Regions from separate parts of the Streptomyces sp. NPDC044984 genome, predicted to be linked through region 2. Evidence: riboswitches for the same ligand, from Rfam matches in the RefSeq annotation. Region 2 holds a riboswitch; the other holds the start of a gene.
What was found. A riboswitch is a leader RNA that binds a small molecule or an ion and turns the genes downstream of it on or off. The one in region 2 is predicted to bind glycine.
Positions count from the first base shown of each region.

Region 1 (7,759 bases), on a different contig from region 2:
CGGAGCGGGTTGTCGTCCGCGGGCCACTCGCCGGAGCCGACCTTCTCGATCTCCGCGCGTATCGCGATCATCGCCTCGCAGAACCGGTCGAGTTCGGTGAGGTCCTCGGACTCGGTGGGCTCGATCATCAGCGTGCCGGCCACCGGGAACGACATCGTCGGCGCGTGGAAGCCGTAGTCGATCAGCCGCTTGGCCACGTCGTCGACGCTGACGCCGGTCGCCTTGGTCAGCGGGCGCAGGTCGATGATGCACTCGTGCGCGACCAGCCCGCCGGGGCCGGTGTAGAGCACCGGGTAGTGCGGCTCCAGGCGCTTGGCGATGTAGTTGGCGCTGAGCACGGCCACCTGGGTGGCCCGCTTCAGGCCCTCGCCGCCCATGAGACGGACGTACGCCCAGGAGATCGGCAGGATGCCCGCCGAGCCCCACGGCGCCGCCGAGATGGGCCCGACGCCGGTCTTCGGACCGGCCTCCGGCTGGAGCGGGTGGTTCGGCAGGTACGGCGCCAAGTGCGCCCGCACGCCGACCGGGCCGACGCCGGGGCCGCCGCCGCCGTGCGGGATGCAGAAGGTCTTGTGCAGGTTCAGGTGCGAGACGTCACCGCCGAAGTGGCCCGGCTTGGCCAGCCCCACCAGGGCGTTGAGGTTGGCGCCGTCCACGTACACCTGACCGCCGGCCTCGTGCACCTCGGCGCAGATGTCGGCGACGTGCTCCTCGAACACGCCGTGCGTCGAGGGGTAGGTGATCATCAGCACGGACAGCTCGTCGCGGTACTGCGCGATCTTGGCGCGCAGGTCCGCGACGTCGATCTCGCCGTCGTCGGCCGTCTTGACGACGACGACCTTCATGCCTGCCATCACGGCGCTGGCTGCGTTGGTGCCGTGCGCGGAGGACGGAATGAGGCAGACGGTGCGCTGCTCGTCGCCGTTGGCCCGGTGGTAGCCGCGTACGGCGAGCAGACCGGCCAGCTCGCCCTGGGAGCCGGCGTTGGGCTGGAGGGACACCTTGTCGTAGCCGGTGACCTCGGCGAGACGGTCCTCCAGCTCGTGGATGAGCGTGAGGTAGCCCCGGGCCTGCTCGGCGGGCGCGAAGGGGTGCAGCTGACCGAACTCGGGCCAGGTGACCGGCTCCATCTCGGTGGTCGCGTTGAGCTTCATGGTGCAGGAGCCCAGCGGGATCATGCCGCGGTCCAGCGCATAGTCGCGGTCGGACAGCCGGCGCAGGTAGCGCAGCATCGCGGTCTCGGAGCGGTACTGCTGGAAGACGGGGTGGGTCAGGTACTCGTCGGTGCGCAGCAGGGCGTCCGGCAGCGTGTCCTGCGCGACCGCGTCCAGGGCCTCGACGTCGCCCTCGACGCCGAAGGCGCTCCACACGGCGGCCAACCGCTCCCGGGTGGTGGTCTCGTCGCAGGCGATCGAGACGTGGTCGGCGTCGACCGGGCGCAGGTTGACGCCGTTGTCGCGGGCGGCGGCGACGACCTCCGCCGCCCGCCCGGCGACGCGCACGGTCAGCGTGTCGAAGTAGGAGCCGTGCACGATCTCGGCTCCGCCGTCCCGCAGCCCCTGGGCGAGGACGGTGGCGTACCGGTGGGTGCGCCGGGCGATCAGCCGCAGCCCCTCCGGGCCGTGGTAGACGGCGTACATGCCGGCCATGACGGCGAGCAGCACCTGGGCGGTGCAGATGTTGCTGGTGGCCTTCTCGCGGCGGATGTGCTGCTCACGGGTCTGGAGGGCGAGACGGTAGGCCTTGTTCCCGTCCGCGTCGACGGAGACGCCGACGAGCCGTCCGGGCAGGCTGCGCGCCATCTTCTCCTGCACGGCCATGTAGCCGGCGTGCGGCCCGCCGAAGCCCATCGGCACACCGAAGCGCTGCGTGGTGCCGACCGCGATGTCCGCGCCCAGCTCACCGGGCGACTTCAGCAGCGTGAGGGCGAGCAGATCGGCGGCGACGGTGACGAGCGCGCCGAGCTCGTGCGCCTGGTCGATCACCGGCTTGATGTCGCGCACGGCACCGGAGGCACCCGGGTACTGGATCAGCACGCCGTTGATCTCGCGCCCGGCGACCTCGGCGGGGATGCCCTCGCTCAGGTCGGCGACGACGACCTCGACGCCGGTCGGCTCGGCGCGGGTCTCGATCACGGCGATGGTCTGCGGCAGCGCGTCCGCGTCGACCAGGAACAGGCCCTTCTTGTTCTTGCCCATGCGCCGGGACAGCGCCATCGCCTCGGCGGCGGCGGTGCCCTCGTCGAGCAGCGAGGCCCCCGAGGTCGGCAGGCCGGTGAGCTCGGCGACCACGGTCTGGAAGTTCAGCAGCGCCTCGAGCCGTCCCTGGGAGATCTCCGGCTGGTACGGCGTGTACGCCGTGTACCAGGCCGGGTTCTCCATCACGTTGCGCAGGATGACGGGCGGGGTGAAGGTCCCGTAGTACCCGAGCCCGATCATGGAGCCGAGCACCTCGTTGCGGTCGGCCAGCGCGCGCAGCTCGGCCAGCACCTCGGCCTCGCTCCGGGCACCCGGCAGGTCCAGCGCGTCGGCGTTCTTGATCACGTCCGGCACGGCGGCGGCCGTCAGCTCGTCCAGCGAGCCGTAGCCGACCTGGGCGAGCATCTTGGCCCGGGCCTCGTGGTCGGGGCCGATGTGGCGCTGCTCGAAGGGGATTCCCTGTTCGAGCTCGGAGAGCGGAGTGCGAGGGGCGGTCATTGAGGAGGCCTCCTGGTCCGACGACCTTCGAGGGGCACCACGGCGCGGGTGCCCGGACGGCCTCCCCCTCTGTCATCTCAACCTGAGAGCTTCACCGGACGGCCCGAAGGCGCCCGGTTTTCACCGTCGGTGAGAGCGGAAGCCGTCGACATCCGCCCTGCTTTCCAGAGTGACCTCGTCCGTGCGGTACGTGTGCCTGAGAGATTCCGGGGAGGATTTGCTCCTTCGGCGCCTCCGATGGTGTCCGGAGGGCTCTCCCGCACGGGGTCAGCAGCCGTTTGCCAGCGTACCAGCGAGCACCACACCAATAACCTCCGAGTGGCCGTCCAGCCGATTGTGCCGTTCTGTAGTGCTTACGGATGAGTTTGCGACCAGTGGAGGGCCTGTGCAGACTGACATCGATCCGCGCCACCTGATCGGCCGCAAGGCGTTCGACCGCAACGGAACCCGGATCGGCACGATCGACGAGGTCTACCTCGACGACGCCACCGGCGTACCGGAGTGGGCGGCGATACGCACCGGCCTGTTCAGCAGGGACGCCTTCGTCCCCCTGGAACCCAGCGACCTCGTCGACGGCGCCCTCCACGTCCCCTTCGAACGCGCCCTCATCAAGGACGCCCCCGACTTCGGCGTGGGCCGCCACCTCTCCCCCGAACAGGAACTCCAGCTCTACCACCACTACGGCCTGGACCTCGCCGCTCCTCCTCCCCTCCCGGACCGCGACTTCGGCAAACTCGCCGGGAACGACAGGCCGTCCTGATCCGCCCCGCTCACCCGCCCTCCGCCCGCACCCCTCCGTCGGCCCCCGCGCCCTCGGTCTCCCCGGGTCTTCGGGACACCAGCGGCAGCGGTTCCGCCGGTTGCAGAGCCGGGTCGTCGACGCGGAAGGTCTTCACCCGGCCCGGCTCCGAGTCGGGTGTCTCGAAGCGCACCGTGACCCGGCCCAGCCCGCTGCCCTGCACCCATCCGGGCCCGTGCACGGCGTGCCGTACGTCGTGCCCCGCCGGCCAGCGCCGCTCGGCGGGCGTCTCCGGCTCAGGTGCGGGCGCGGCCTCGGTCTCCTCGTGCGGAAGGTCGTCCACCTGCCCGCCCGCCTGCGCGAACAGGTCCTCCTGCGTGTAGTCGGCCAGCCCGCTGACCCCGACGCCCAGCAACCGCACCCCGCCCGTCGTGTCGACCGAGTCCAGCAGCCGCGCGGCCGCCTCCCGCACCACCGCCGGATCGTCCGTGGGGCCCCGCAGCGTCTCGGACCGGGTGAGGGTCGAGAAGTCGTACCGGCGTACCTTCAGTACGATGGTCCGCCCCGACAGGCCGGCCGCCCGCAGCCTGCTCACGCACCGGTCCGCGAGCCGCCGCACCTCCGTACCGACCCGCAGCCGGTCGTGGATGTCCACGTCGTACGTGTCCTCGACCGACACCGACTTGGTCTCCCGCTCGGCCACCACGGGCCGCTCGTCCCGGGCGAGCGCCATCGCGAACAGCGCGTGTCCGTGGGCCCTGCCCAGCAGCCGTACGAGCTCGTCCTCCCCGGCCTCGGCGAGCTCGTCGACCGTGTGGATCCCCGCCCGCCGCAGGTGATCACCGGTCGCCGGCCCGACGCCCGGGAGGGTGCGGACCGGCAGCGGCCCCAGCAGGGCCCGCTCCGTGCCCGGCTCGATCAGCACCAGTCCGTCCGGCTTGGCCTGCTCCGAGGCGATCTTCGCCAGCATCTTGGAGGCCGCGAGCCCCACCGACCCGGTGAGCCCCGTGACCGCTCGTATGTCCGCGCGCAGCTTCGCCCCTGCCAGGCGCGCCGACCGCTCGTCCCAGGCCGCACCGCCGGCCTCCAGGTCCACGAACGCCTCGTCCAGACTCAGCGGCTCCACCAGTGGTGACAGGGCCTTCAGCAGCCTCATCACCTGCTCGCTGATCGACCGGTAGAGAGCGAACCTCGGCACCAGATACGCGGCGTTCGGCGCGCGCCGCCGGGCCTGCGCCATGGGCATCGCCGAGTGGACGCCGAAGATCCGTGCCTCGTACGAGGCGGTGGCCACCACACCCCGCGGCCCGAGCCCGCCCACGACGACCGCCTTCCCGCGCAGGCTCGGCTTGGACGCCTGCTCCACCGAGGCGAAGAAGGCGTCCATGTCGAGGTGCAGGATCGTGGGCGCGGATCTCACGTCTCCGATGCTGCCCTACGCCACTGACAACGGCCGTTCCCGGACGTCCCCGGACAGCCTCAGACCGCCTTGTTCCGCCGCCGGGCCAGCTCGTCCATCGGGTTGTGCCCGACCAGGGTCTCCCCGGTGTCGACGCGCTCCCCGTGCAGCTGGGACAGCGCGCTCTCCACGTCCCGCCACACCACGCCCACGGCGATGCCGAAGACACCCTGGCCACCCTGGAGCAGGGCGTGGACCTCGTCGGGCGAGGTGCACTCGTAGACCGTGGCCCCGTCGCTCATCAGCGTCATGCGCTCCAGGTCGCTGAAGCCGCGCTCACGCAGGTGCTGGACCGCGGTGCGGATGTTCTGCAGGGAGACGCCCGTGTCCAGGAACCGCTTGACGATCTTCAGCACGACGACGTCGCGGAAGCTGTACAGCCGCTGCGTGCCCGATCCGTGGGCCGGCCGCACACTCGGCTCGACCAGCCCCGTACGGGCCCAGTAGTCGAGCTGCCGGTAGGTGATACCGGCGGCGGCGCAGGCCGTGGGCCCCCGGTAGCCGATCTGCTCGGACGCCATGGATGTCGCCCCTCCGCTGCTCGGCACGGCCGTCGGTCGCTGCGGAGCCTGGTCGATCGCGCCGCCGTGCGCGGGATGCCCCCCGCTCGGACGGAGCCGGGAGCTCTGGGGAGGGTACGGCCCGCCCGCCCCGAAACCGCGCCCGGGGGCACCCCCAGCCGTACCGTCGCCGCTGCTTCTCACGCCGACCTCCGTCCTTGACCTGCCTCCTCGAAGGTAGGCAGTCACCAAGGGTGCGTCAACGATCGCCACACTCGGCACGCCGAGTGATAATCACCCTAAGAGTGGTTTCCCGTACCTCACCGCGGGGAAAGGCTAGCCGAATGCGCTCGGCGCGAGCCACGACGGCCGACCCGGGTGGCGGCCGCCGACCGCCCTCACTGGTTACTGGTTCCGAAGTCCTCCGGCGAGATCTGGTCGAGGAACTCGCGGAACTTCTCCACCTCGTCCTCCTGCTCGTCCGGGATGGCGATCCCGGCGTCGTCGAGCACCGTGTCACTGCCGTAGATCGGCGTACCCGTCCGCAGGGCCAGCGCTATGGCGTCGGAGGGGCGGGCACTCACCTCGACGCCGCTGGCGAACACCAGCTCCGCGTAGAAGACGCCCTCGCGCAGATCGGTGATGCGCACTTCCGTGAGCTCCTGCCCGACGGCTTCCAGCACGTCCTTGAACAGGTCGTGGGTCAGCGGCCGTGCGGGTGCCATGCCCTGCTGGGCGAAGGCGATGGCCGTCGCCTCCCCCGGTCCGATCCAGATGGGGAGGTAGCGGTCGCCGCCCACTTCACGCAACAGCACGATCGGTTGGTTGGAGGGCATCTCGACCCGGACACCTACGACATCGAGCTCGTTCACACAGCAACCCTAGGCCGTGCCCGGGACGTTTGGGTAGTCGGGCGGGGAACGGGTGGCCGATCCGGGCCCCGCGCCGCTCCGTCTCAGGGCAGCCGTATCCCGAGCGCCGCCTGCACCAGCGCCGCGTGCAGCTTCACCGTGAGCCCCGCCAGCTCCTTCGTGCGCGCCTGCGCGTGGGCCCTGGTCTGCGGATTCCGGTGGCGCTTCAGCGGGGCGACGACCTGGTCCACCAGGCCGGCCTCGCGGTCGGCGGCGGCCTTCATCGCCCTCAGATGACGCGGCTCGATCCCGAACCGCCCCAGCTCGGTGATGAGCCCGGCGACGGTGACCGACTCGGCGTCGTACACGCCTTCCTCGACCGGGACGAGCAGCCCGTACGACTCCCACTCAGCGAGCATCCGCTCGTCGATGCCGGCGGCCTCCAGCAGCCGGCCGCGCCCGATGCGCGCCGCCGTGGACTCCTCGGCGGGCTCCTGACCGGTGTCCCCGTCCCCCGGACGGCCCAGCACCGGCAGCTGGACGGCCTCGCCTCGCTCCATGGCGTCAAGGTGCTCGCGGATCACCTTGAGCGGTAGATAGTGGTCGCGCTGCATGCGCAGCACGTGACCGAGGCGCTCGACGTCCCCGGCGCCGAACTTGCGGTACCCCGACGGGGTCCGCTGCGGCTCGATCAACCCCTCCGACTCCAGGAAACGGATCTTGGAGATGGTGACCTCGGGGAACTCCTCGCGCAGCACGTTCAGCACCGCGCCGATGCTCATCAGTCCGGTGCCCGCGGCGGCGGCGCCGTCGCCGGCACCGCCGCTCGGTGTCTGAACCATGAACCTTCCCTGGGGTCCCCCGGACGGATCCGAGGAGGTCAGTAGCCCCGCTGGCTCGCGTAGAAGACCAGCCGGTACTTGCCGATCTGCACCTCGTCGCCGTTGGACAGGGCGACCTGGTCGATCCGCTCCCGGTTGACGTACGTGCCGTTCAGGCTGCCCACGTCGGCCACGGTGAAGGAGCCGTCCGGACCGCGCCGGAACTCCACGTGCCGACGGGAGACCGTCACGTCGTCCAGGAAGATGTCGCTCTGCGGGTGACGCCCGGCCGTGGTCAGGTCGCCGTCCAGCAGGAAGCGGCTGCCCGAGTTCGGCCCGCGGCGCACGACCAGGAGCGCGGAACCCATCGGCAGCGCGTCGACGGCCGCCTGCGCCTCGGGGGAGAGCATCGGCGTCGGCGTCTGGCCGGTGGCCTCCGCGTCGTAGGCCTCGAGACCGGAGATCGAGATCGTGGACGTCGTCTCCGAGGGGCGTTCGGGAGTGACCCCGGGCCTCAGCGGCGCGCCGCAGTTGGAGCAGAAGCGGCTGTTCTCCGCGTTGCGGTTACCGCACCTCGTACACACCAGGGCCGACATGGACGGATCCTCCTGCCGCGGCTGCCCCCCAGGGGCGTGGGACGCGTACGGGTCGGAGAACCCTCCCCCCGTACCCGATGTCGACGGCTGCCCGAAA
Region 1 covers NZ_JBEZBE010000016.1:6,043-13,801, reverse strand. Annotated here, with positions in the region: gene gcvP (aminomethyl-transferring glycine dehydrogenase) at 1-2,696, opposite strand, end outside; glycine riboswitch at 2,871-2,966, opposite strand; gene AB0A94_RS18770 (PRC-barrel domain-containing protein) at 3,082-3,456, shown strand; gene AB0A94_RS18765 (DNA polymerase IV) at 3,467-4,855, opposite strand; gene AB0A94_RS18760 (MerR family transcriptional regulator) at 4,915-5,598, opposite strand; gene AB0A94_RS18755 (bifunctional nuclease family protein) at 5,793-6,266, opposite strand; gene AB0A94_RS18750 (MerR family transcriptional regulator) at 6,350-7,087, opposite strand; gene AB0A94_RS18745 (FHA domain-containing protein) at 7,126-7,759, opposite strand, start outside.
Region 1: it holds a riboswitch for glycine, as region 2 does, so the genes downstream of both, gcvP (aminomethyl-transferring glycine dehydrogenase) here and gcvT (glycine cleavage system aminomethyltransferase GcvT) in region 2, are expected to answer to the same signal.

Region 2 (7,759 bases):
CGGCGAAGACTTCCTGCGTCAGCGGGGAGACGTTCGGCGGGTTCACGTTCTTGGCGAAGGCGATGGCCGGCGGGGAGGACGAGACCGGAACACCCGGGAGGTACTCCATGATGGCCTCGTTGGCCTTCTGGTACGCGGCGACGCGCTCCTCGGCCTTGCCCAGCTTCGAGCCGGCGTTCACGGCGTCGAAGACCTTCTTGTCCTTGAAGCCCCACTGCTTGTCGTACCCGGCGAACCAGGTGCCGATGAAGTTGTAGCCGTCGTTGAAGTCACCGGTCCAGCCGAGCATGTGCAGGTCGCAGGAGCCCGCCTCGGTGGCGTCGAGGTAGTCCGGGGCCCACTTCATGGCCTTCGGCGTGACGGTGATGCCGGCCTTCTCCAGGTCGGCCTTCATCAGCTCGAACAGGTCCTGCGGGGCAGGCATGTACGGGCGGGTGACCTCGGTCGGGTAGCAGAACTCGACCTTGAGCTTCTCCTCACCGGCCTTCTTGAGGAGCGACTTGGCCGCCGCGGTGTCGTACGGGTACTTCTTGACGTTCTTGGAGTAGCCCGCGATGGTGTCCGGCACGAACTGGTCGGCGACCTTGCCGCCCTCGGGCAGCTGGGTCTTGACCAGGTTCTCCTTGTCGATCGCCTGAGCGATCGCCTGGCGGACTTCCTTCTTCTTGAGGGCCTTGTTGGCCCCCTGGCTCATGCCCACGTAGAAGAGGTTGAAGACGCCACGGGTCGGGACGACGTAGCCCTCGTCCTCGAGGGTCTTGACGTCGGCCGGGGCGACGAGGTCGTAGCCGTCGATGTCACCGGCCTGGAGCGCCTGGCGGCGGCCCTCTTCGGTGTCGATGGTGCGGAAGACCAGGTTCTTGATCTTGGCCTTGTCGCCCCAGTAGTCGTCGAAGCGCTCAAGGGTGACTTCCTTGTTGCCCTTGTTCCACTTCGTGATCTTGTACGGGCCGGTACCGGCGACCGTGCCGGCCTCCTGGCTGTACTTGGGGTACGTGATGGCGTCGCCCTTGGCGGTCGCCTCCTCCTTCGCGTACTCCTTGAGGGCCTTCGGCGAGTGGATCGCCAGGGCCTGGAGGGAGAAGCCGCCGGGGAGGTTGGCGGAGGGCTTCTTGACCTCGATGACGGCGGTGTTCTCGTCCTTCGCGGTGCAGGACTTGTAGTTCGCCTCGGGCGTCTCCTTGTCCTCGTTCTTCGCGAAGCCGCCCATGATGGTCTGCCAGTAGTAGGAGACCGCGCTGGACTGGTAGGTGCCCGTCCAGTTGAACCAGTGGTCGTAGTTGGCGCAGACCGCCGCGGCGTTGAACGCCTCGCCGTCGTGGAACTTCACGCCCTTGCGGAGGTTGAAGGTCCAGACCGTGCCCTTGTCGTTGCTCGACCAGGTCTCGGCGAGGCCACCGACCAGCTTGGTGCCGCCGGACTCGTGCTCGAGCAGGGCCTCGAACGCCTGACGCGTCACGCGGAAGGTTTCACCGTCGCTCGCGAGGGCAGGGTCCAGGGAACCCGGGTCACCTGCGCCGGCGAACACGAAGGTGTCCTTCTTGCCGCCGCCGCTTTCGTTGTCAGCGTCCCGTTCGCTGGAGCAGCCCGTGGCGATCAGACCGACCGCCACCGCGGCCGTGATCGCCCGAGCGGCTCGGGACTTGAATATGCGCATACTGGGGCCACTCCGGGTCCGCTATGTGGATGCATCTTGACCGGCCGAACACTACAGACGATCGAAGGGTGTCAGGAACAGTCCGGATAGCGGTGATACCTACCTGAGATCTGAACAGTTGACATAAGGGACGGTTCAGGCGTCCCCCCGTCAGGATTTAACCCGCCGGACACAGAAGTGCCTTTCCGACGGTTGCCCAGGTGGCGCCGGACGGCGTGAAGAACGGGTGAAACCGCAGGTGACAGGCGGTCAACAGGCTGTCGCTAAGCGCGCATGGCCGAAAATCTGGCGCGAAGGCAGCGGTACGCGACGGGCCGAGCGGACGCGCCGGTTCCGGCCCGCGCGCCTGTCCACTTCGTGGACGGTGACACCCCGTCAGCACGCCGACGTCCGGGCCGGTCAGCCTCAGTGCGCGGGCGATTCAGCCCCGATGCGCGGGCCGGTTCAGCCCCGGTGCGCCGGCGGATAGCCGTAGGCCGCGGCGGGGGGCGCCGCGGCACCGTGGGCCTCGCGGTCGTAGAACGGGCGGGAGTTGGCGCGCAGCCACATCGCGACCGGGTCGTGCTCGTCGGACATCGCGACGGTCGACACGGGCAGTCCGTCCGGGACCGCGCCGAGGGACTGCTGCATCATCGCGCGTACGGCGTCCACGGCGGGCGGGGAGGCGTCGTACACGTCCAGGCCGATGGCGAGGTACGGGGCGCCCAGCGCGGGCTGCACCCAGGCGCGGCGCAGGGAGCGGACGGCCGGGGTGCGGTGGGCGTTCTGCGCGAGGAGGGCGTAGAACTGAGGGATCTCGATGGCCGGTTCGGACAGCCGCAGCGGTCCGGCGGGCCGGTGGTCCAGGCCGCCGGCGATCCGGCGCAGGTCCAGCCAGGGGATGCCGACGCCGCCGCCGGGGGCGTGCGGATTGAGCCAGAGCCCGTAGTGGTCGGGGTAGAGCGCGCGGGCCACCTCGAGGCCGTCGACCACCTCGTACGACCGGTTCCAGCCGCTGGCGGACAGCTCCTGGGCGGAGGTGACGCAGGGCGCGTAGCCGAAGCCGTCGACCTCCATGTTTCCGTACTGGGCGTCCGGGGAGCCGGCCTGGCCGTGCCAGAGCAGCATCCAGACCTGGCCGGATGCGGGGGTCGCGAGAGCGCGCAGCAACGCCTCGTACGCGTCGTAACGCCCGGGCGTCACCTGGCGCAGCATGTGCTCGACCTGCCCGGCCGCCGCGGTGCCAGCGCTCACTTGTATCGCCCCTCCGTACCTCGCCAGCGGATGGACCTAGCTTAAGCCGACGCCGTGCGGCGGGCTGCCTGGCTGCATTGCGGAGAACTCGCGGAAGAGCTCGGGGCCGCGCGTCGTCCGGCGGGTGCGGGTGCGTTGTGGTTGTTCGCGCAGTTCCCCGCGCCCCTAGGGGGTTGGTCGCGCCCGCGCGGCGGAGCCGCACATCGCTACAGCCCCGCGCCCCCGGGGGTTACAGCGCGCGCTGATAGAAGGGGCTGACCTTGGTGCGGAGCCAGTCGCCGACCGGGTCCTGGGCGATGTCCAGGACGATGAGGTTGACCGGCCAGGGGGCGGGGGCCCGGCCGAGGGCCCGGCCCAGGGCGTTCAGGGGGAGGGTGCGGGCGTCGCCCTCCCACCGGGAGAGCTCCACGCCGACGAAGAGGACCGGGTCGGCCGTCTCGATCGCGGCGAGGCAGCGGCGGGCGGTGGTCACCACGCCGATGGAGTCGAACTCCGCCGAGGCGGCGGCGAGGAAGTCCAGCGGGTCGTCCTGCCAGTCGGGCTCGAACAGCCGGACCCGGCCGCCTGCCGCCGGGCCGTCCAGCAGGGTGCGTCCGGCCCGGCACAGTTCGGCGACGGCCGGCGGCGGCAGCGGGATGCCGACCACGCCGCCGGGGTTCACCGCGATCCCGGCCTGCGGCGGCAGGCCGCGGGCGAACTCCACGGCGGGCGCGACCGTGTACGACAGGTGAGGGCCGACGACCTGGCGGAACTGCTCCTCGGAGCTGAAGACGGGGACGTAGGCCTGGCCGTCGATCTCCAGGGTGGGCAGGTCCAGCGGGCCGCTGTCCGGGCCGCCGCCGTTCGGCAGCGGTACCCAGACGAAGCTGCGGCCCAGCACCTCGATGATCCTGCCGCCCGCCGAGGGGACGCCCAGGGAGGCGGAGAGCACCTCCTCCAGCTCGTTGCCGGGCCATCCGCCGTGCGGGTGGGGGTGCGCCTGTGCCGGGAAGTCCGCCGGGAAGTCCATCTGCCTACCGCCTGCTGCCTGAAGCCACTGCTGTGGCTGGAAAGGCTATCCGGTCAGCCCGTGAAGCCGACCCGGTGCAGCGCGTCCGCCGCGTCCCGGTCGATCAGGACCGCCGAACCGCAGCCCGCCGGCAGTGCGCCCCGCTCCACCGCGCGCAGCAGCCGCTCGCTCGCCGCGCGGTGCCGCAGGAACGCGTAGCGCGAGACGCCGCGCCCGCGTTCGCGCTGGCCAGCCAGGGCCTGCTGCGGGGTGACGTCGAGCAGCAGCAGGTGCAGGCTCGCGCCCCGGCGGCGGGCCTCGCGGGCCAGCCAGCGGCGCACCCAGGCCTGCGTACCGCAGTCGTGCACGACGGCCGGTCCGCCGGCGCGCAGCACGCGGCGCAGCCCGGCGTAGTGGGCGAGGCGGACCAGCGGGCGGTACATCGCGTACGGCAGCAGGCGCGGCATGCGGCGGTCCCAGCGGTCCCGGGTGTCCTGGGAGTCGACGCGGGTGCCGCGCACCGTGCGCCGCATCAGCGTGGACTTGCCGCTGCCGGGCAGCCCGGTGACCACGACGAGGTCCCGGGGCCCGAAGAGCAGGGCGCGCGGGCTGCGGCCGGCCCGCGCGCGCAGATCGCGGACGACGGGCGCCGGCAGCGCGCCGCGGGCCCCCCGGGCCCGGGCGGCCGGCTGCTGGGGCAGCGCGACGCCCGTGGTGGTGGCGCACGCCGTGGTCCTGTTCACCGTGATCGTCCTCCCCTGGGGCCGGGTACGAGTACCGATCCCCGCCGAGTGTAAAGAGAAGGTAATGCCGGATGTCTGTCGTTTCCGTCCGTTTCTCGAAACAGGCGTGTCACGGCCCTCCGTGACGGCGCCCGCACACCCTGTGCACCCCCTGTGAAGGGTCCCCCTGCCGCGGCCCCGCGATGCGTGCAATGATGTGCGCGCCAACTGCATACCGGCCGTTTGAATCCGCGCGGGAGAGTCCCCGGCACCGTTTGCCGCCGGGGCGCCGAAGGAGCAAGTCCCTCCCTTGAATCTCTCAGGCCCCGTTACCGCGCGGGCGAGGCACATCTGAAAAGCGGGCCGCCGAAGGACATCCAGCAGTGCTCCGGTGGCTCCACCCAAGGTGCAAGCCAGGACGCCCCCTGCGTGGGCGGTCATGGCGAACCTCTCAGGTTCCGATGACAGATGGGGAGGAAACGACCTCGCCTGTCATGCCTTGGGAGACCGACCGATGAGCAGTACCGAACCCCGTCGGACCGCGCTCGACGCCCTGCACCGTTCGCTCGGCGCGACGATGACCGACTTCGCCGGCTGGGACATGCCCCTGCGCTACGGCTCCGAGCGCGACGAGCACAACGCCGTGCGCACGAGGGCCGGCCTGTTCGACCTCTCGCACATGGGCGAGATCACCGTCACCGGCCCGGAGGCCGCCGCGCTCCTCGACCACGCCCTGGTCGGCGACATCGGGGGCGTCAGGCCCGGCCGCGCCCGCTACACCATGATCTGCCGCGAGGACGGCGGCATCCTGGACGACCTGATCGTCTACCGGCTGGACGACACCGAGTACCTGGTGGTCGCCAACGCCTCCAACGCGCAGACGGTGCTCGACGCGCTCGTCGAGCGCTCGGCCGGCTTCGACGCCGAGGTCCGCGACGACCGCGACGCGTACGCGCTGCTGGCCGTGCAGGGTCCCGAGTCCCCGGGGATCCTCGCGTCGCTCACCGACGCCGACCTGGACGGCCTGAAGTACTACGCCGGTCTGCCCGGCACGGTCGCCGGTGTGCCCGCGCTCATCGCCCGTACCGGCTACACCGGCGAGGACGGCTTCGAGCTGTTCGTGAGGCCCGAGCACGCGGTCGAGCTGTGGCAGGCGCTGACCAAGGCGGGCGAGGGCGCCGGCCTGGTCCCCTGCGGGCTGTCCTGCCGGGACACGCTCCGCCTGGAGGCCGGCATGCCGCTGTACGGGCACGAGCTCACCACCGGCCTCACGCCCTTCGACGCCGGTCTCGGCCGGGTGGTGAAGTTCGAGAAGGAGGGCGACTTCGTGGGCCGCGCCGCGCTGGCCGAGGCCGCCGCCCGCGCCGGGCAGAACCCGCCGCGCGTCCTGGTCGGCCTGGTCGCCGAGGGCCGCCGGGTCCCGCGCGCCGGGTACGCGGTCGTGGCCGGCGGCGAGGTGATCGGCGAGGTCACCTCCGGCGCGCCCTCCCCCACGCTGGGCAAGCCGATCGCGATGGCGTACGTCGACGCGGCGCACGCGGCGCCCGGCACCGAGGGCGTCGGCGTGGACGTCCGCGGCAGCCACGAGCCGTACGAGGTCGTGGCGCTGCCGTTCTACAAGCGGCGGAAGTGACACCGTCGCAGACGGCTTCCACACGCACCGGTGAGCACGTCGTGCCTGCTCACCGGCGCGCCGCACGCAGTCCCCTCAGTCATCAGCAGTCCCCCCGTACAGGAGAATCCAGACCATGAGCAACCCCACGCAGCTGCGTTACAGCAAGGAGCACGAGTGGCTGTCGGCCGCCGAGGACGGCGTGTCGACGGTCGGCATCACGGAGCACGCGGCCAACGCGCTCGGCGACGTGGTCTTCGTCCAGCTCCCCGAGGTCGGTGACAGCGTGACCGCGGGCGAGACCTGCGGCGAGCTGGAGTCCACCAAGTCGGTCAGCGACCTGTACTCCCCGGTCAGCGGTGAGATCACCGAGGTGAACGAGGACGTCGTGAACGACCCCTCGCTGGTGAACTCCGCACCCTTCGAGGGCGGCTGGCTGTTCAAGGTGCGGGTCACCGACGAGCCGGCCGACCTGCTCTCCGCCGCCGAGTACGACGCCGAAATCGCCGGCTGAGGAGTCCGTAGCCGCATGTCCGTTCTGAACACGCCCCTGCACGAGCTCGACCCCGCCGTGGCCGCCGCGGTCGACGCCGAGCTGCACCGCCAGCAGTCCACCCTCGAGATGATCGCCTCGGAGAACTTCGCCCCGGTCGCGGTCATGGAGGCCCAGGGCTCGGTCCTCACCAACAAGTACGCCGAGGGCTACCCCGGCCGCCGCTACTACGGCGGCTGCGAGCACGTCGACGTGATCGAGCAGATCGCCATCGACCGGGTCAAGGAGCTCTTCGGCGCCGAGCACGCCAACGTGCAGCCGCACTCGGGCGCGCAGGCCAACGCCGCCGCGATGTTCGCGCTGCTCAAGCCCGGCGACACGATCATGGGCCTGAACCTCGCGCACGGCGGGCACCTGACCCACGGCATGAAGATCAACTTCTCCGGCAAGCTCTACGACGTGGTCGCCTACCACGTCGGCGACGACGGCCAGGTCGACATGGCCGAGGTCGAGCGCCTCGCCAAGGAGAAGAAGCCGAAGCTGATCGTCGCCGGCTGGTCGGCGTACCCGCGTCAGCTGGACTTCGCCGCGTTCCGCCGGATCGCGGACGAGGTCGGCGCGTACCTCATGGTCGACATGGCGCACTTCGCCGGTCTGGTCGCCGCGGGCCTGCACCCGAACCCGGTGCCGCACGCCCACGTCGTGACGACGACCACGCACAAGACCCTCGGCGGCCCGCGCGGCGGTGTGATCCTCTCCACGGCCGAGCTGGCCAAGAAGATCAACTCCGCGGTCTTCCCGGGTCAGCAGGGCGGCCCGCTGGAGCACGTGATCGCCGCCAAGGCGGTCGCCTTCAAGGTGTGCGCCTCCGAGGACTTCAAGGAGCGCCAGCGCCGTACCCTGGAGGGCGCCCGCATCCTGGCCGAGCGCCTGGTCAAGGACGACGTCAGGGCCGTGGGCGTGGACGTGCTGTCCGGCGGCACGGACGTGCACCTGGTCCTGGTCGACCTGCGCGACTCGGAGCTGGACGGACAGCAGGCCGAGGACCGGCTCC
Region 2 covers NZ_JBEZBE010000003.1:125,102-132,860, reverse strand. Annotated here, with positions in the region: gene AB0A94_RS04470 (ABC transporter substrate-binding protein) at 1-1,657, opposite strand, end outside; gene AB0A94_RS04465 (enhanced serine sensitivity protein SseB C-terminal domain-containing protein) at 2,102-2,851, opposite strand; gene AB0A94_RS04460 (enhanced serine sensitivity protein SseB) at 3,120-3,899, opposite strand; gene AB0A94_RS04455 (AAA family ATPase) at 3,953-4,621, opposite strand; glycine riboswitch at 4,845-4,945, shown strand; gene gcvT (glycine cleavage system aminomethyltransferase GcvT) at 5,115-6,233, shown strand; gene gcvH (glycine cleavage system protein GcvH) at 6,349-6,726, shown strand; gene glyA (serine hydroxymethyltransferase) at 6,742-7,759, shown strand, end outside.